2 regions of the Stenotrophomonas riyadhensis genome follow, and region 1 is predicted to be linked to the other one. Evidence: predicted binding sites of a transcription regulator. Region 1 holds the regulator's gene; the other holds the start of a gene.
The links. Region 1 encodes HrcA, which represses chaperone genes, less so after heat shock. Its sites were predicted from a motif close to TTNGCACTCNNNNNNNNNGAGTGCNAA; they were not measured.

Region 1 (8,117 bases):
GATCTGTGCCTTGTCGTCACCCTTCATCGCGGTTTCCAGGTCGGCCAGCGCCGCCTCGACCTTGCCGATGACATCGCCGCCGACCTTGCTGCCGTGCTCGGTGATGGCGCTGCGGGTGCCGTGGATCAGGGCGTCGGCCTGGTTGCGGGCCTGCACCAGCTCCTGGAACTTCTTGTCTTCTTCGCGGTTGGCTTCCGCGTCGGCGACCATGCGTGCGATCTCTTCCTCGGACAGGCCCGAACCGGCCTTGATCTCGACCTTCTGTTCCTTGTTGGTCTTCTTGTCCTTGGCCGACACGTGCAGGATGCCGTTGGCGTCGATGTCGAAGGACACTTCCACCTGCGGCAGGCCGCGCGGGGCCGGTTCGATGCCGGACAGGTCGAACTTGGCCAGCGACTTGTTGAAGCGGGCCTGTTCGCGCTCACCCTGCAGCACGTGCACGGTCACGGCCGACTGGTTGTCCTCGGCGGTGGAGAACACCTGCGAAGCCTTGGTCGGGATGGTGGTGTTCTTCTCGATGATCTTGGTGAACACGCCGCCCATGGTCTCAATACCCAGCGACAGCGGGGTCACGTCCAGCAGCAGCACGTCCTTGACGTCGCCGCCGAGCACGCCGCCCTGGATCGCAGCACCCAGTGCCACGGCTTCGTCCGGGTTGACGTCCTTGCGCGGTTCCTTGCCGAAGAACTCGGTCACCGCCTGCTGCACCTTCGGCATGCGGGTCTGGCCACCGACCAGGATCACTTCGCTGATGTCGCTCGAACGCAGGCCGGCATCGTTCAGGGCGACGCGGCACGGCTCGATCGACTTCTTGATCAGGTCTTCCACCAGCGCTTCCAGCTTGGCGCGGGTCAGCTTGATGTTCAGGTGCTTCGGACCCGAGGCGTCAGCGGTGACGTACGGCAGGTTCACTTCGGTCTGCTGGGCGCTGGACAGCTCGATCTTGGCGCGCTCGGCGGCGTCCTTCAGGCGCTGCAGGGCCAGCGGATCCTTGCGCAGGTCGATGCCCTGGTCCTTGTTGAACTCTTCAACCAGGTACTCGATGACGCGGTTGTCGAAGTCTTCGCCGCCCAGGAAGGTGTCGCCGTTGGTGGCCAGCACTTCGAACTGCTTCTCGCCGTCGACGTTGGCGATCTCGATCACCGAGACGTCGAAGGTGCCGCCGCCCAGGTCGTACACCACGATCTTGCGATCCTTGTTGTCACCCTTGTCCAGGCCATAGGCCAGCGCGGCCGCGGTCGGCTCGTTGATGATGCGCTTGACGTCCAGGCCAGCGATGCGGCCGGCGTCCTTGGTCGCCTGGCGCTGGCTGTCGTTGAAGTAGGCCGGCACGGTGATGACCGCTTCGGTGACCTTCTCACCGAGGAAGTCCTCGGCGGTCTTCTTCATCTTCTCCAGCACCTTGGCCGAGATTTCCTGCGGGGCCATCTTCTTGCCGTCGCTGGTGGCCACCCAGGCGTCGCCATTGTCATGGGCCAGGATGCTGTACGGGACGTGGGCGATGTCCTTCTGCACTTCGGCGTCGGTGAACTTGCGGCCGATCAGGCGCTTCACCGCATAGAAGGTGTTCTTCGGGTTGGTCACGGCCTGACGCTTGGCCGAGGCGCCGACCAGGACTTCGCCGTCCTTGGTGTAGGCGACGATCGACGGGGTGGTGCGATCGCCTTCCGAATTCTCGATGACGCGGGCCTTGCCGCCGTCCATGATCGCCACGCACGAGTTGGTGGTGCCGAGGTCGATACCAATGATCTTGCCCATGGGGGAGACTCCTGAGGATGCTTGTTGGGGTCAGTCCGGCCGCTCGGCCGGTGGATGAATACGATGTGGGGGAGGCTCGTGGAACATTCAAGCCATCTCCCGAACGCTGTGTTCAGCGCCTGGAAAACCTTGCCAGGCATGGCCTGGCACGACCGGGACCGGGCATCGCCCGGCCCGGCCGATCAATCGGCGGCCACCACCACCAGCGCCGGCCGCAGCAGGCGCTCGTTGAGCAGGTAGCCCTTCTGGAACACGGTCACCACGCTGCCCGGGGCGGCGCCCGGGGTCGGCACCTGGCTGATCGCCTGGTGGTGTTCCGGGTTGAACGGCTGGCCGATCGGGTCCAGCAGGACCAGGCCATTGTCGGCGGCGACCTTCAGCAGCTGCTTGTAGGTCAGCTCCAGGCCTTCGCGCAGCGGATGCGGGTCGTCGCCCGCGGCCTTCAGGCCGGCATCCAGGCTGTCGAACACCGGCAGCAGCTCGCCCAGCAGCTTCTCGTTGGCGAACTTGCGGGCCTGCTCGATGTCACGGGCAACGCGCTTGCGCTGGTTCTCGAGGTCGGCGCGCTCACGCAGCGCATCGGCCTTGATCTGCTCGACTTCGGCGCGCAGGCGCTCCACTTCGTCGTTGACGCTGGCGGCGGCGGCCGCATCGGCGGCCGTCTGCTGGGATTCGATATCTGGATGTTCGTGGTTCATGTCTGGGTCCCTGGCGGTCAATCTCCGCCTCCACCCACCCTAGTGTGGGCGGGATGCTGCGTTTCAAGCGTCGGATGTTCCGGGAGTGCGCCCGGCCGGTGAAAAGGCCGCGCCGAGCACATCGGCGGTGGCCTGGACCAGCGGAATCATGCGGTCGTAGGCCATCCGCTTGGGGCCGATCACGCCCAGCACGCCCAGTACCTGGCCATTGGCAGTGTACGGGGCGGTGACCAGCGAGACCCCCTGCAGCGGCATCATCCCGGTCTCTTCGCCGATGAAGATGCGCACGCCCGGGGCCTGGATGGTCCGCTCCAGCAGCTGCAGGATCTCGCGCTTGCTGGAAAACAGCTCGAACAGCTCGCGCAGGCGCTCCAGGTCGGACAGGTCCTGCACCCCCATCAAGCGGGTCTGGCCGGCCACCAGCATGTCGTCAGCGGCCGGCTGCAGGGCCTGCTCGGCCAGTTCGATGCTGTGTGCCAGCAGCTGCTCCAGTTCCGAACGGGCGTCGCGCAGCTCCAGCAGCAGACGGGTGCGGATCTCGGCCATCGGCAGGCCGGCGAAATGGGCATTGAGATAGTTGGCGACCTGCTCCAGCTGGCCCGGCGCGAACTCCTGGCGGGTCTCGATGACGCGGTTCTGCACCTCGTTGTCGGCAAACACCAGGATCGCCAGCACCCGGCGCCCGTCCAGCGCCACGAAATCGATCTGGCGGAACGCGAACTGCTCACGCCGCGGCGCGCTGACCACGCCGACGAAGTGGCTCATCGCCGACAGCAGCTCCGAGGCGCTGCCGAGCAGGGCCTGGGTGCTGCCGCCACTGGCCAGTTCCTGGCGCAACCGGGCCAGCTCGCCCTCGCCCGGCGGCTGCATCTGCAGCAGGCTGTCGACGAACACCCGATAGCCATGCGCGGTCGGGATGCGCCCGGCCGAGGTGTGCGGCGAGGCCAGCAGCCCCAGGTCTTCCAGGTCGCCGAGGATGTTGCGGATGGTGGCCGGGCTGACCTCCAGGCCAGCCACGCGCGCCAGCGTCTGCGAGCCGACCGGCTCACCGTCCTGGATGTAACGCGCAATCAGCGTGCGCAGCAGATGGCGCGCACGCGGGGCAAGCTGGTCGGGAGAACCGTGCATGGAATCAACCTGTGAGACACGGACACTAGATAATGGCGGCGCATCACCTTGGCAAGTCATTGGACCTCCCTCGCCCGCGTGCTAGCGTTGCGCGGCTGCTGATACCCCCTTACCCATGCTCAGACATCTTTCGATCAAGGATTTCGCCGTCGTCCGCGCCACCGAACTGGAGTTCGGGCCAGGCATGACCGTGGTTTCAGGCGAGACCGGCGCCGGCAAGTCGCTGATGGTCGACGCGCTGGGCTTCCTGTCCGGCCTGCGCGCCGACAGCGGCGTGGTCCGCCATGGCGCCGCGCGCGCCGAGCTTTCCGCCGAATTCGCGCTGGACCAGCTGCAGGCCGCGCGCCAGTGGCTGGCCGACAACGAGCTGGACGACGAGGAACAGTGCCAGCTGCGCCGCGTGATCCGCGCCGATGGCGGTTCGCGGGCGTGGATCAATGGCCGCCCGGTGACCCTGGCCCAGCTGGGCGACCTGGCCTCGCTGCTGGTGGAGATCCACGGCCAGCACGAACAGCAGGCCCTGCTGGCACGGCCGTCGCAGCTGGCCCTGCTCGACGCCTACGCCGGCAACGAGGACGAACGCCGCCAGGTGCGCCGCGCCGCTGCGGCCTGGCAGGCCCTGGTCGACGAATCACTGGCGCTGTCGCAACAGGGCGACGTGAGTGACCGGATCGGCTTCCTGGAGCACCAGCTGCGCGAACTGGACCGCGAGGACCTGGAACCGGAGTCGATCGCCGCGCTCGGCGCCAGCCACCGCCGCCAGGCCCATGCCAGCGCCCTGCTGAGCGCCTGCCAGGCGGCCAGCAACCAGCTCAACGGCGACGACGGCAGTTCCGCGCTGGACCTGCTGCAGCAGGTGCGCCACGAGCTGTCGCGCCTGATCGAACATGACCCGCGCCTGGGCGAGGTGGACGGCCTGATCGAGAATGCCTCGATCCAGCTGCACGAAGCCCTGTCGCTGCTGGACCGGGTGCACGACGACCTTGATGCCGACCCGGAGCAGTTCGAGGAGAACGAGCGTCACCTCGGCCGCCTGCATGACCTGGCCCGCAAGCACCGCGTGCCGATGGACGAGCTGGGCGCGCAGCGCGAGCGCATGCATGCCGAAGTGGAACAGCTGCGCGGCGCCGACGAACGCTTGCAGCGCCTGGCCGGCGAGATCGACAAGGCCGCCGCCGCCTGGCGCGTACAGGCCGAGGTGCTGACCGCCAGCCGTCGCAGCGCCGCTGCCGAACTGTCGGCCACCACCACCGGCATCATCGCCGAGCTCGGCATGGGCGGCGGCCAGTTCCTGATCGAGCTGGAGCCACAGGACGCCGGCAAGCCCGATCCGCAGGGTGCCGAACGCGTGGAATTCCTGGTCGCGGCCAACGCCGGCCAGCCGCCGCGCGCCCTGCGCAAGGTCGCCTCGGGCGGCGAACTGTCGCGCATCTCGCTGGCCATCGAAGTGGCCGCGCTGGACCTGGATGCAGTACCGACCATGGTGTTCGACGAAGTCGACTCCGGCATCGGCGGCGCGGTGGCGGACATCGTCGGCCAGAAGCTGCGCGCGCTGGGCGAGAAGCGCCAGGTGCTGTGCGTGACCCACCTGCCGCAGGTCGCCTCCAAGGGCCATGCCCACTACCGGGTCAGCAAGGCGCCGGTGGACGGCATGACCCAGAGCGCAGTGGAGAAGCTGGACAGCAAGGCACGCGAGGAAGAACTGGCGCGCATGCTCGGCGGCGTGGAAGTAAGCAAGGAAGCGCGCGCCGCCGCCCGCAAGCTGCTGCAGGTCTGACGCCGCCCGAGCCGAACATGGGCCCGGCTTCCGCGCGGTAGTGCCGCGCCGCTGGCCGGCAACCCGATGCGGGTCGGCGAAGATCGTGAGGTTGCCGGCCAGCGGCCGGCACTACCCCCGTGGCTGCGTCAGATCGACGTTCTCCACCAGGAAATCGAGGAAGGCGCGCACCCGCAGCGGCAGATAGCCACCCTGTCCCAGGAACACCGCGTGCACCTCTTCCAGGTCACCGGGGTTGGCCTCCTCCAGCACCGGCAACAGGCGTCCGGCAGCGATGTCCTCCTGCACCTGGTAGGTCGCCAGCCGCGCCATGCCCAGCCCGCCCAGCACCAGCTGGCGCAGCGCGTTGCCGTTGCTGGCGCGGGCATTGCCACTGGGCAGCAACATGCGTTCGCGACCGTCCTGCAACAGCGGCCAGCCCTGCATCGCCCGTGCATGGCCGATGTCCAGACGGTTGTGCGACTGCAGCTCCTCGGCGTTGCGTGGCAGGCCGTGCCGCTGCGCATAGGCCGGCGCGGCCACGATCATCATCCGCGTCGCGCCCAGCCGTCGCGCCACCAGGCTGGAGCTCTTCAGCGGGCCGGCCCGCACCGCCACATCGGTGCGCTGCTCAAGCAGGTCGATCACCTCGTCGTTCAAGGTCAGATCCACCCCCACCTGCGGATTGCGCTCCAGGAATGCCGGCAGCAGCGGCAACAGGAAGTGCTGGCCGAACGGCACGTTGGAGTTGACCCGCAGCCGTCCGCGCGGCTCGGCATGGGCGCTGGCACAGCGCTCGGCCTCTTCCAGGTCGGCCAGCACGCGCAGGCCGCGCTCGTAGAACGCGCAGCCTTCCGGGGTCAGCTGCAGCTGGCGGGTGGAGCGTTGCAGCAGGCGCGTACCCAGCCGCTGCTCCAGCCGGGCCACCAGCTTGCTCACCGCTGATGGCGTCATGTCCAGGGTGCGTGCGGCGGCGGAGAAGCCACCGGTCTCGATCACCCGCACGAACACTTCCAGTTCGCCGGATCGGTTGATGTCAGGCCGCGCCATGATGATGAATCCGATTCATAGATGATTATCCATGCGCAGTCTAGTTCACAGATGAGCGGGAAATCACCATGGCGCTCCCTCCTCCCGGGATTGCCCGATGAACCGCTTCAACCAGCTCACCACCACCGCATTGATCGTCCTGTCCAGCGCAGCCAGCGCCGCCCCGGCCCCGCACTGGGTCGCCAGCTGGCAGGCCAGCCCGCAACCTGTCTGGGGCGCCGAATTCCTGTTCCCGACCCTGGTCCCGGCCACGCTGCAGGACCAGACGTTCCGGCAGACCGCGCGCATCAGCCTGGGCGGGCCCCGGCTGCGGGTGCGGCTGAGCAATACCTACGGCACCCAGCCGCTGCGGATCGGGGCGGCCAGCGTGGCCGCACACGCGGGTGCCACCCCGCAGCCGCTCAGTTTCGACGGCCAGCCCGGCGTATCGATCGAGCCCGGTCAGGAACGGCTGAGCGATCCGCTGCCACTGGCCACGGAAGACCGCCAGGCGTTGCAGGTCAGTGTCTTTGTGCCGAGGCCGACGCCACTGCAGACCTTCCATTGGGAGGGCCGCCAGACCAGCTGGATCGCCGGCGCTGACCAGACCCGGGCACGCGACCTGCAGGGGGCCAGTTCCACTACCACCCGCCTGTTGCTGACCGGGATCGAGGTCGAGGCCGCCCACAGCGCACGCAGCGTGGCGGTGATCGGCGACTCGATTACCGATGGCGCCACCGCCAGCCTCGATCAGGACCAGCGCTGGACCGACCACCTGGCCGTACGCCTGGCTCCGCGCGGTGTAGCCGTGGTCAACGCCGGCATCTCCGGCAACCGCCTGCTGCGCGACGGCATGGGCGAGTCGGTTCTGGCCCGCCTGCAGCGCGACGCACTGGATCAGCCCGGCGTGGACAGCATGATCGTGCTGATCGGCATCAACGACATCAGCTGGCCCGGCACCGCCTTTGCCCGCGCGCAACCCCGGCCCAGCCTGGCCGAGCTGCAGACCGGCTATCGCGCCCTGGCCGAACTGGCCCATCGGCGGGGTCTACGCATCCTGGGTGCCACCCTGACGCCGTTCGCTGGCGCCCTGCCCGGCACGCCGCTGGACGACTACTACCAGCCGGAGAAGGAAGCACTGCGCCAACAGCTCAATGCCTGGCTGCGCAGCGACAGCCCGTTCGATGCGGTGATCGACCTGGATGCGGCGCTGCGTGACCCGTCCGACCCGTCACGGATGGCTGCCGCCTACGATTCAGGCGACCACCTGCACCCGGGCGATGCGGGCAACCGGGCGATGGCCGAGGCGGTGGATCTGGAGGTGTTGCTGGGCGCATCCGAAACCCCTGGGGTCAGAGCCCTTTCCCAGGGGAAAGGGCTCTGACCCCAGCCAATGAAAAACCCCGGGCAAGCCCGGGGTTTCGTCGCATCCAGCTGGCTGGAACGGCTTACTTGCGCTTCTTGCGCACGTACAGCACCAGCGAGTGCTCTTCCAGCTCGTAGCCGTGGTCGGCCGCGATCTTGCGCTGCAGCTCTTCGATCTCGTGGCTTTCGAACTCGATGATCTTGCCGCTGTCCACGTCGACCATGTGGTCGTGGTGGCCGCCACGGTCCAGCTCGTAGACGGCCTGGCCGCCTTCGAAATTGTGCTTGAGCACGAGGCCGGCAGCCTCGAACTGGGTCAGCACCCGGTACACCGTGGCCAGGCCGATCTCGTCGCCGTGCTCCAGCAGCTGGCGGTAGATGTC
Region 2 (8,117 bases), 2.3 Mb from region 1:
GTCTCCCAGCGCGCAGCCGGTTCGGAAGGCAGCAACGCATTGCCCTGTTCGGCCAGGTACATCAGGATCGCCGCCGATTCGAAGACAACGAGGCCGCGCGCGCGATCTTCCAGCACCGGAATGCGCCCATGCGGATTGAGCCGCAGGAAGTCGGGATGGCGATGTTCGCCATCGGCGATGTGGACGTGGTGAAGGCGATACGGCAGGCCAAGCTCTTCCAGTGCGATGGTGGCCTTGAAGCCATTGGGAGAACTGTCGGAGTACAGGTGCAGCGAAGGTTCGTTCATGGGAATCCTGGACGGCAGGGAGCGACGGCATGCATCGGCCGTTGAAGGTGGCCGGGCGATGCGGGAACGGGCGCTGCAGCAGCCGTGCAGGCAGTCTAGGAAAGGCCTGCGTCGCGGGGAAACGATGTCTCCTGCACGAGGAGTTGAGCGGGGCTCAACGTGCGCGACGCGCGCGCGACAGCCTGCAGTGCGGTCGATATGCTGTCGCAGCGCGGCGCGTGCCGACGCGGTTACAGGAGAGTTGAGATGGGTGCGGTGCTGCCGCTGCTGGGCCTGCGGGCCTTCGTTGAAACCGGCCGACATGGCAGCCTGACCACCGCCGCCGATGCGATGGGGGTGACACCTGGTGCAATCAGCCAGCAGCTTCGACAGCTGCAGGAGCGGCTGGGCGTGAGCCTGTTCGACCGCACCCGGCATGGCGTGGTGCTCAGTGCAGCCGGCGCGCGTGTGTATCCGGAGCTGCTGCAGGCCTTCGATCAGATCGCACAGAGCCTGCAGACACTCGAACGCTGGGAAACACGGTGCACGCTACGCATCAGCGCGGCACCGAGCTTCGCCGCACAGTGGTTGGCGCCGCGACTGGGCGGGTTCAGTGCGTTGCATCCGCAGGTGGACGTGCAGCTGGACTCGAGCGCGGCGTTGGTCGACCTGCGCCGCGAGGGGGTGGACATCGCGATCCGTCATGGACTGGGCCGCTACCCTGGCCTGCATGCCGAGCACCTGATGGCACCGGTACTGCTGCCGGTGGCCAGCCCTGCGCTGCTGGCCAGCGCGCCTGCCGTGGGTACAGTGCAGGATTGCCTGCAGCTGCCGCTGCTGCAGGACGCCGACCGCAGCGACTGGCGGCTGTGGTTCCAGGCACTGGATCTGCCCGTCGATGAACGACTGGAGCGCGGCCCTGCGTTCGATGACGACCTGTTGCTGATCCGCGCGGCGGTGGCCGGGCAAGGCATCGCCCTGGTGCGCGACATCCATGCGGCCGAAGAACTCGCCAATGGCCGGCTGCAGGTGGTGATTGACCAGCCCTGGCCACAGGCCTTTGCCTACTACGCGGTGACGCGTGCGGACGGCGAGGCCAACGCTGCGATACCTGCTTTCATGACCTGGTTGCATGCAGCACTGATGACGCCGCAGGCAGCAGGCACACACACCCTGCAGGACGCAGGATGAGCCGCTCGGAAAGCGATGCCATTGCAGCCGGCCACAAAAAAACCCCGCCTTGCGGCGGGGTTTTTCATTGCGGGGCGAACGTGGGGACTTAGAAGTCCATGCCGCCCATGCCACCCATGCCGCCCATGCCACCGGCGCCACCCATGGCCGGCTCGTCCTTCTTCGGAGCTTCGGCAACCATGGCTTCGGTGGTGATCATCAGGCCAGCGATCGAGGCCGCGTTCTGCAGCGCCGAACGGGTCACCTTGGTCGGGTCCAGGATGCCGAACTGCAGCATGTCGCCGAACTCGCCGGTGGCGGCGTTGTAGCCGAAGCTGCCGGTGCCTTCCTTGACCTTGTTGATGATGACCGACGGCTCTTCACCGGCGTTGGCCACGATTTCGCGCAGCGGGGCTTCCATCGCGCGCAGGGCGATCTGGATGCCGTGGTTCTGGTCTTCGTTGGCACCCTTCAGGCCGGCCAGTGCGGTGACCGCACGGACCAGGGCCACGCCGCCGCCCGGGACCACGCCTTCTTCAACGGCTGCACGGGTAGCGTGCAGGGCGTCGTCGACGCGATCCTTCTTTTCCTTCATTTCGATTTCGGTCGAAGCACCGACCTTGATCACGGCAACGCCGCCGGCCAGCTTGGCCACGCGTTCCTGCAGCTTCTCGCGGTCGTAATCCGAGGAGGTGTCCTGGATCTGGGTCTTGATCTGGCCGACGCGTGCGTCGACGGCAGCCTTGTCACCCACGCCATCGATGATGGTGGTGTTCTCCTTGGAGACCTGCACCTTCTTGGCGCGGCCCAGGTCCTTGATGGTGGCCTTTTCCAGCGACAGGCCAACTTCTTCGGAGATCACGGTGCCGCCGGTCAGCACGGCCATGTCTTCCAGCATCGCCTTGCGACGGTCGCCGAAGCCCGGAGCCTTGACGGCCACGACCTTGACGATGCCACGGATGGTGTTGACGACCAGGGTGGCCAGCGCTTCGCCTTCGACTTCTTCGGCAACGATCAGCAGCGGCTTGCCGGCCTTGGCGACGCCTTCCAGCACCGGCAGCAGGTCACGGACGTTGGAGATCTTCTTGTCGTGCAGCAGGATGAACGGGTCATCCAGGTCAGCGGTCTGCGACTGCTGGTTGTTGATGAAGTACGGGGACAGGTAGCCGCGGTCGAACTGCATGCCCTTGACCACGTCCAGCTCGTTGTCCAGGCCCGAGCCTTCTTCAACGGTGATCACGCCTTCCTTGCCGACTTCCTTCATCGCGTCAGCGATGATCTGGCCGATCGACTCGTCCGAGTTGGCCGAGATGGTACCGACCTGGGCGATCGCCTTGTCGTCGGCGGTCGGCTTGGAGATGTTCTTCAGCTCGGAGACGGCGGCCACGACGGCCTTGTCGATACCGCGCTTCAGGTCCATCGGGTTCATGCCGGCGGCCACGGCCTTGGCACCTTCGCGGATCAGGGCCTGGGCCAGCACGGTGGCGGTGGTGGTGCCGTCGCCAGCGTCGTCGTTGGTGCGGGAAGCGACTTCCTTCACCATCTGCGCGCCCATGTTCTCGAACTTGTCAGCCAGTTCGATTTCCTTGGCGACGGAAACGCCGTCCTTGGTGATGGTCGGAGCACCGAAGCTCTTTTCCAGCACGACGTTGCGGCCCTTCGGGCCCAGGGTGGCCTTGACGGCATTGGCAAGAACGTTGACGCCGCGCACCATGCGCGAACGGGCGTCTTCACCGAAACGAATATCCTTGGCAGCCATTGCAATTACCTCATTGGTAGCGCCGGACCGGGCCCGGCGGCTGGGATTTGGGGATCAGGTTGAAGCAGGTCGCGCCGGGGCTCAGCCGATGACGGCGAGCACGTCGTCTTCGCGCAGGACCTTGTACTCGACGCCTTCGCTCTTGTACGAGCTGCCGGCGTACTGGCCGTAGATGACCTTGTCGCCGACCTTCAGCGACGGAGCGCGCACGCTGCCGTTGTCCAGCGGCTTGCCCGGGCCGACGGCCACGACTTCACCCTTGGTGGACTTTTCCTTGGCCGAATCCGGAATGACGATGCCACCGGCGGAGATTTCGTCGGCTTCGATCGGCTTGACCACAACGCGGTCGTGCAGCGGCTTGATGCTCATGAGAGACCTCTTAAGTTATTGATTGGTCTGAAAAAGTCTGGCGATGTTAGCACTCACCCCAGGTGACTGCCAGCATTGCTCGCGAAAAAGCCCGATGAATCGGGAGCAGGACAGAGATGGAGCTGGCCCCGGACCTTTCAAGGCCGCTCGCGGAAAAAATTTCACTGCCCCGGGCCCGCTCGATCCGCGCCGGTGTGAAGGCCTGGAGGCCGGTGCAACGCGGCAACCCTGTCGCTGGAACCCTCGACTTTTGGTGACTGGCGTCGCACTGTCAGATATCTGACGTTCATTTACGACAAAGTGTCACTGGATCGGCCTTAGGCTCGGCCGCGCATTCCCAATCACAAGGAGTAGTCGATGCGATTGCTGTCCCCGCTTGCCGCCGCCTGCCTGCTGGCGCTGGCCGCCGCGCCGGCCCAGGCCGAGGTCTTCATCAACGAACTGCACTACGACGACAGCACCGCCGCCGGTGACGTCGGCGAAGCGATCGAGGTCGTGGCCACTGCCGGTGAGGACCTGTCCGGCTACCGCCTGTATCTGTACAACGGCGCCAACGCCTCGGCCGCGGTGGTCTACGCCAACAACCCGGTCCCGGCAGGCACCGCCGCCGGCTGCGGCAGCGCGACCATCGCCGTGGTCAGTTACCCGACCAACGGCATCCAGAACGGCCCCAACGACGGCATCGCCCTGGTCGATGCCAGCGGCAAGGTGGTGCAGTTCCTCAGCTACGAGGGCGCCATCACCGCCTCCGGTGGCCCCGCCGCCGGCATGACCAGCCAGAACATTCCGGTAGCCGAGACCAACAGCACGGCGCCGGGCACCTCGCTGCAGCTGACCGGCAGCGGCAGCCAGTACGCCCACTTCACCTGGGCCGAGTCGGCCAAACAGACATTCGGCAGCTGCAACAACGGCCAGACCTTCAGCGGTGGCGGCACCCCGGGCCCGAACACGCCGCCGTCAGTGTCCACCACCACCCCGGCGCAGGGCAGCAGCACCTTCCCGGCCGCGGCCGATCTGGAAGTGGTGTTCAGCGAAACGGTGAACCTGGCCAGTGGTGCGTTCGCCCTGAGCTGCGGCACCTCCGGCAGCGTACCGCTGACCTACCCGGCCAGCGGCCGCAGCGTGAAACTGTCCACCAACACCGCGCTGGTGGCCGGTGAAGCCTGCCGCTTCGACATCCGCGCCGCGCGCATCACCGACCTGCAGGGCGCACACCCCGCCGCCGACAGCCGCATCGCCTTCACCGTGGCCAGCACCGGCGGCAATCCGGACCCCGGCAACCCGGGCGTGCCGGCCGGGTACTACTCCAAGGTCAATACCAGCAGCCCCAGCCAGCTGCGCTGCTCGCTGCACGCGACCATCAAGGGCCACACCGCCTACCCGTACAGCGGCTCGGGCACCAGCACCTGGACCATCCTGGAAATCGCCGACGAGGATCCGAACAACAGCGGCAGGATCCTGGATGCGTACCGCAACCGCAGCTACGCCAAGGTGACCGATCGCGCCGGCAGTGGCAGTGGCCTGAAGTACAACCGCGAGCACACCTGGCCGAACTCGCTGGGCTTTGCCAGCACCACCGGCGACAAGGGCCTGCCGTACGCGCCGTACACCGACACCCACATGCTGTACCTGACCGACGCGCAGTGGAACGCCGACCGTGGCAACAAGCCGTTCGGCAAGTGCGATGCGAGCTGCGGCGAACGCGCCACCGAGGCCAACAACGGCCAGGGCGGCGGCAGCGGCGGCTACCCGGGCAACTCCAACTGGGTGCGCACGCCGGACGGCAACACCGGTACCTTCGAGGTGTGGGGCAAGCGCAAGGGCGACATGGCGCGTGCGGTGATGTACATGGCGATCCGCTACGAGGGCGGCAAGGATGCGGCCACCGGCCAGTCCGAGCCGGACCTGGAGCTGACCGACGACCGCAGCAGGATCGTCAAGACCAGCAGTTCGCCGGCCTACATGGGCCTGCTGTCAACGCTGATCGACTGGCACCTGTCCGATCCGCCGGATGATGCCGAGCGTGCGCGCAATGACGTGGTCTACAGCTTCCAGGGCAACCGCAACCCGTTCATCGACCACCCCGAGTGGGCGACCCCGGCCCTGTTCACCTCGGCCAAGCCGGCCACCTGCCAGCTGGCCAACTGACCGCGCAACGCAGCGGTCCACTGCCGCCGCCGGGCCCTGACCCGGCGGCGGCCCTATACTCGACGGTCATGTCGACCGTCGATCCCGTCCTGCTGCTGTTGACCACCTGCCCGGACCGGGCCAGTGCCGAGCGCATCGCGCACGCGCTGGTCGGCGAGCGCCTGGCCGCGTGCGTGACCCGCCTCGATGGCGCGCAGTCGACCTACCGCTGGCAGGGCGAGGTGACCACCGACGCCGAGCTGCAGCTGCTGGTGAAAACCACCGCGAGTCGCGTCGATGACGCGATTGCCCGGATCGTCGAACTGCATCCGTATGAACTCCCGGAGTGCATTGCGGTCGAAACCCGGGCCGGCCTGCCGGCGTATCTGGACTGGATCCGGGCACAGACCCGGGAGGACACTGATTGAAGACTCTGTTTGCGCGTGGCGCCGCCCTGTGCGCCCTGTTGTGGCTCTCGCTGCCGGCGTTCGCCCTGGATGAGAAAGACCTGCTGCCGGTGGACCAGGCGTTCGCACTGACCGCGACCGCCGCCGAGCGTGGCCAGGTGCAACTGCAGTTCAAGATCGCACCGGGCTATTACCTGTATCGCCACCGCACCAGCGTCAAGGCGGATCCGGCCTTCAATGCCGGCGCGCTGCAGATGCCCAAGGGCGACAAGCACCACGACGATTTCTTCGGCGAAGTCGAAACCTATCGCGAACGCCTGCAGGCCACCCTGCCCGGCACGCCGACCGACGCCGCCGGCACCATCAGCCTGGAAGTGCGTTACCAGGGCTGCGCCGATGCCGGTGTCTGCTACCCGCCGCAGAAGCGCGTGGTGCAGGTCACCCTGCCCGGTGCCGGTGCACAGGCCAACGCCCCGGCTGCACGCACCGGTGCGGCCAGCCCGTTCAACAACCCGCTGGCCGGTGCCGGCAACAGCGGCGGCCTGCGCCTGCCGGGTGCGGCCAGCAACAGCCAGGCGCTGCCGCTGCCGTCGGAGCAGGCGTTCGGCTTCGACGCCATCGCCAGCGACGGCAATACCCTGCTGCTGCGCTTCAGCCCGGCACCGGGCTACTACCTGTATCGCGACCGCACCTCGCTGAAGCTGGAAGGCAGCACCGGTGTGCTGGCCGACAAGCCGCGCTGGCCGGCCGCGCAGTCGCATCGCGACGAGCACTTCGGCGATGTCTCGGTCTACTTCAACCAGGTGGAAGTGCCGCTGCCGCTGCGCCGCTCCGTCGCCGCTGCGGTCGACAGCACCCTGGTGGTGACCTTCCAGGGCTGCCAGACCGATGGCATCTGCTACCCGCCGATGACCCGCCGGGTGAAGCTGTCGATCCCTGCCGGCAAGATCAGCGCCAGTGCCGATCAGGCGCCACCGCGCAACGAGGTGATCAGCCCGCTACCCGCTGCCAGTGGCGCACCGCGCGAAGCCGCCAACGGCGCCCCGTTGCGCCTGCTGCCGACCGTGCCCAACGATGGTGCAGCGGCCCCGGCAACCGTCGGCAGTGAAGGCGCAGGCAATGAATTCGCCCCCGACGCGCGCGGTGACAACGCGCTGCGCACGCGACCGCCGGTGACCACGCCGAATCCGGACCGCTCGTTCGTCTGGGTGCTGCTGCTGGCGCTGGCCGGTGGCCTGGTGTTGAACCTGATGCCCTGCGTGCTGCCGATCCTCTCGCTGAAGGTCCTGAGCCTGGCGCAGAGTGGCGAAAGCCCGCAGCGCGCGCGCAGCCACGCCCTCTGGTACACGCTGGGCGTGCTGGTCGCGTTCGCGGTGATCGGTGCGTTGATGGTTGGCCTGCGCGCGATCGGCAACGCCGTCGGCATCGGCTTCCAGCTGCAGCACCCGGGCGTGGTGGCGGCGCTGGCCTACATCATGTTCGCGGTGGGCCTGAGTCTGTCCGGCGTGTTCACCCTCGGCGGCGGCATCGGCAACCTCGGCCAGTCGCTGGCCAGCCGCAGTGGCCCGGCCGGTGATTTCTTCACCGGTGCGTTGGCCTGCGTGGTCGGCAGTGCCTGCGTCGGCCCGTTCATGGGCGGCGCGATTGCCTACGCGTTCATTGCCCCGCCGCTGAAGGCGATGACCGTGTTCCTGTTCCTCGGCCTGGGCCTGGCGCTGCCGTTCCTGCTGATCGGCTTCGTGCCGGCGCTGGCACGCCGCCTGCCCAAGCCGGGCCCGTGGATGGAAACGCTCAAGCACGTGCTGGCCTTCCCGATGTATGCCACCGTGCTGTGGCTGCTGTGGGTGCTGGGCAAGCAGCGCGGCGTGGACGGCATGGCGCTGGTACTGGGTGGCCTGCTGCTGCTGGCCTTCGGCCTGTGGCTGTTTGAACGCAACCGCTGGACCGGCTCGCGCGCCGTCACCCTGCTCGGCGTACTGCTGGCGATCGGTGCACTGGTCCCCGCCTGGGGCGTGACCC

Region 2: the regulator HrcA is predicted to act here: its motif matches at 3,611-3,637, upstream of SriyCCGPB3_RS19210 (co-chaperone GroES).

The regions. Positions count from the first base shown of each region.
Region 1 is NZ_CP155568.1:1,805,795-1,813,911, reverse strand. It holds gene dnaK (molecular chaperone DnaK) at 1-1,758, opposite strand, end outside; gene grpE (nucleotide exchange factor GrpE) at 1,941-2,456, opposite strand; gene hrcA (heat-inducible transcriptional repressor HrcA) at 2,520-3,584, opposite strand; gene recN (DNA repair protein RecN) at 3,700-5,361, shown strand; gene SriyCCGPB3_RS08660 (LysR family transcriptional regulator) at 5,473-6,390, opposite strand; gene SriyCCGPB3_RS08655 (SGNH/GDSL hydrolase family protein) at 6,488-7,753, shown strand; gene fur (ferric iron uptake transcriptional regulator) at 7,818-8,117, opposite strand, start outside.
Region 2 is NZ_CP155568.1:4,160,503-4,168,619, forward strand. It holds gene SriyCCGPB3_RS19195 (glutathione S-transferase family protein) at 1-287, opposite strand, end outside; gene SriyCCGPB3_RS19200 (LysR substrate-binding domain-containing protein) at 534-1,457, shown strand; gene groL (chaperonin GroEL) at 1,546-3,195, opposite strand; gene SriyCCGPB3_RS19210 (co-chaperone GroES) at 3,277-3,564, opposite strand; gene SriyCCGPB3_RS19215 (endonuclease) at 3,922-5,712, shown strand; gene cutA (divalent-cation tolerance protein CutA) at 5,781-6,119, shown strand; gene SriyCCGPB3_RS19225 (protein-disulfide reductase DsbD domain-containing protein) at 6,116-8,117, shown strand, end outside.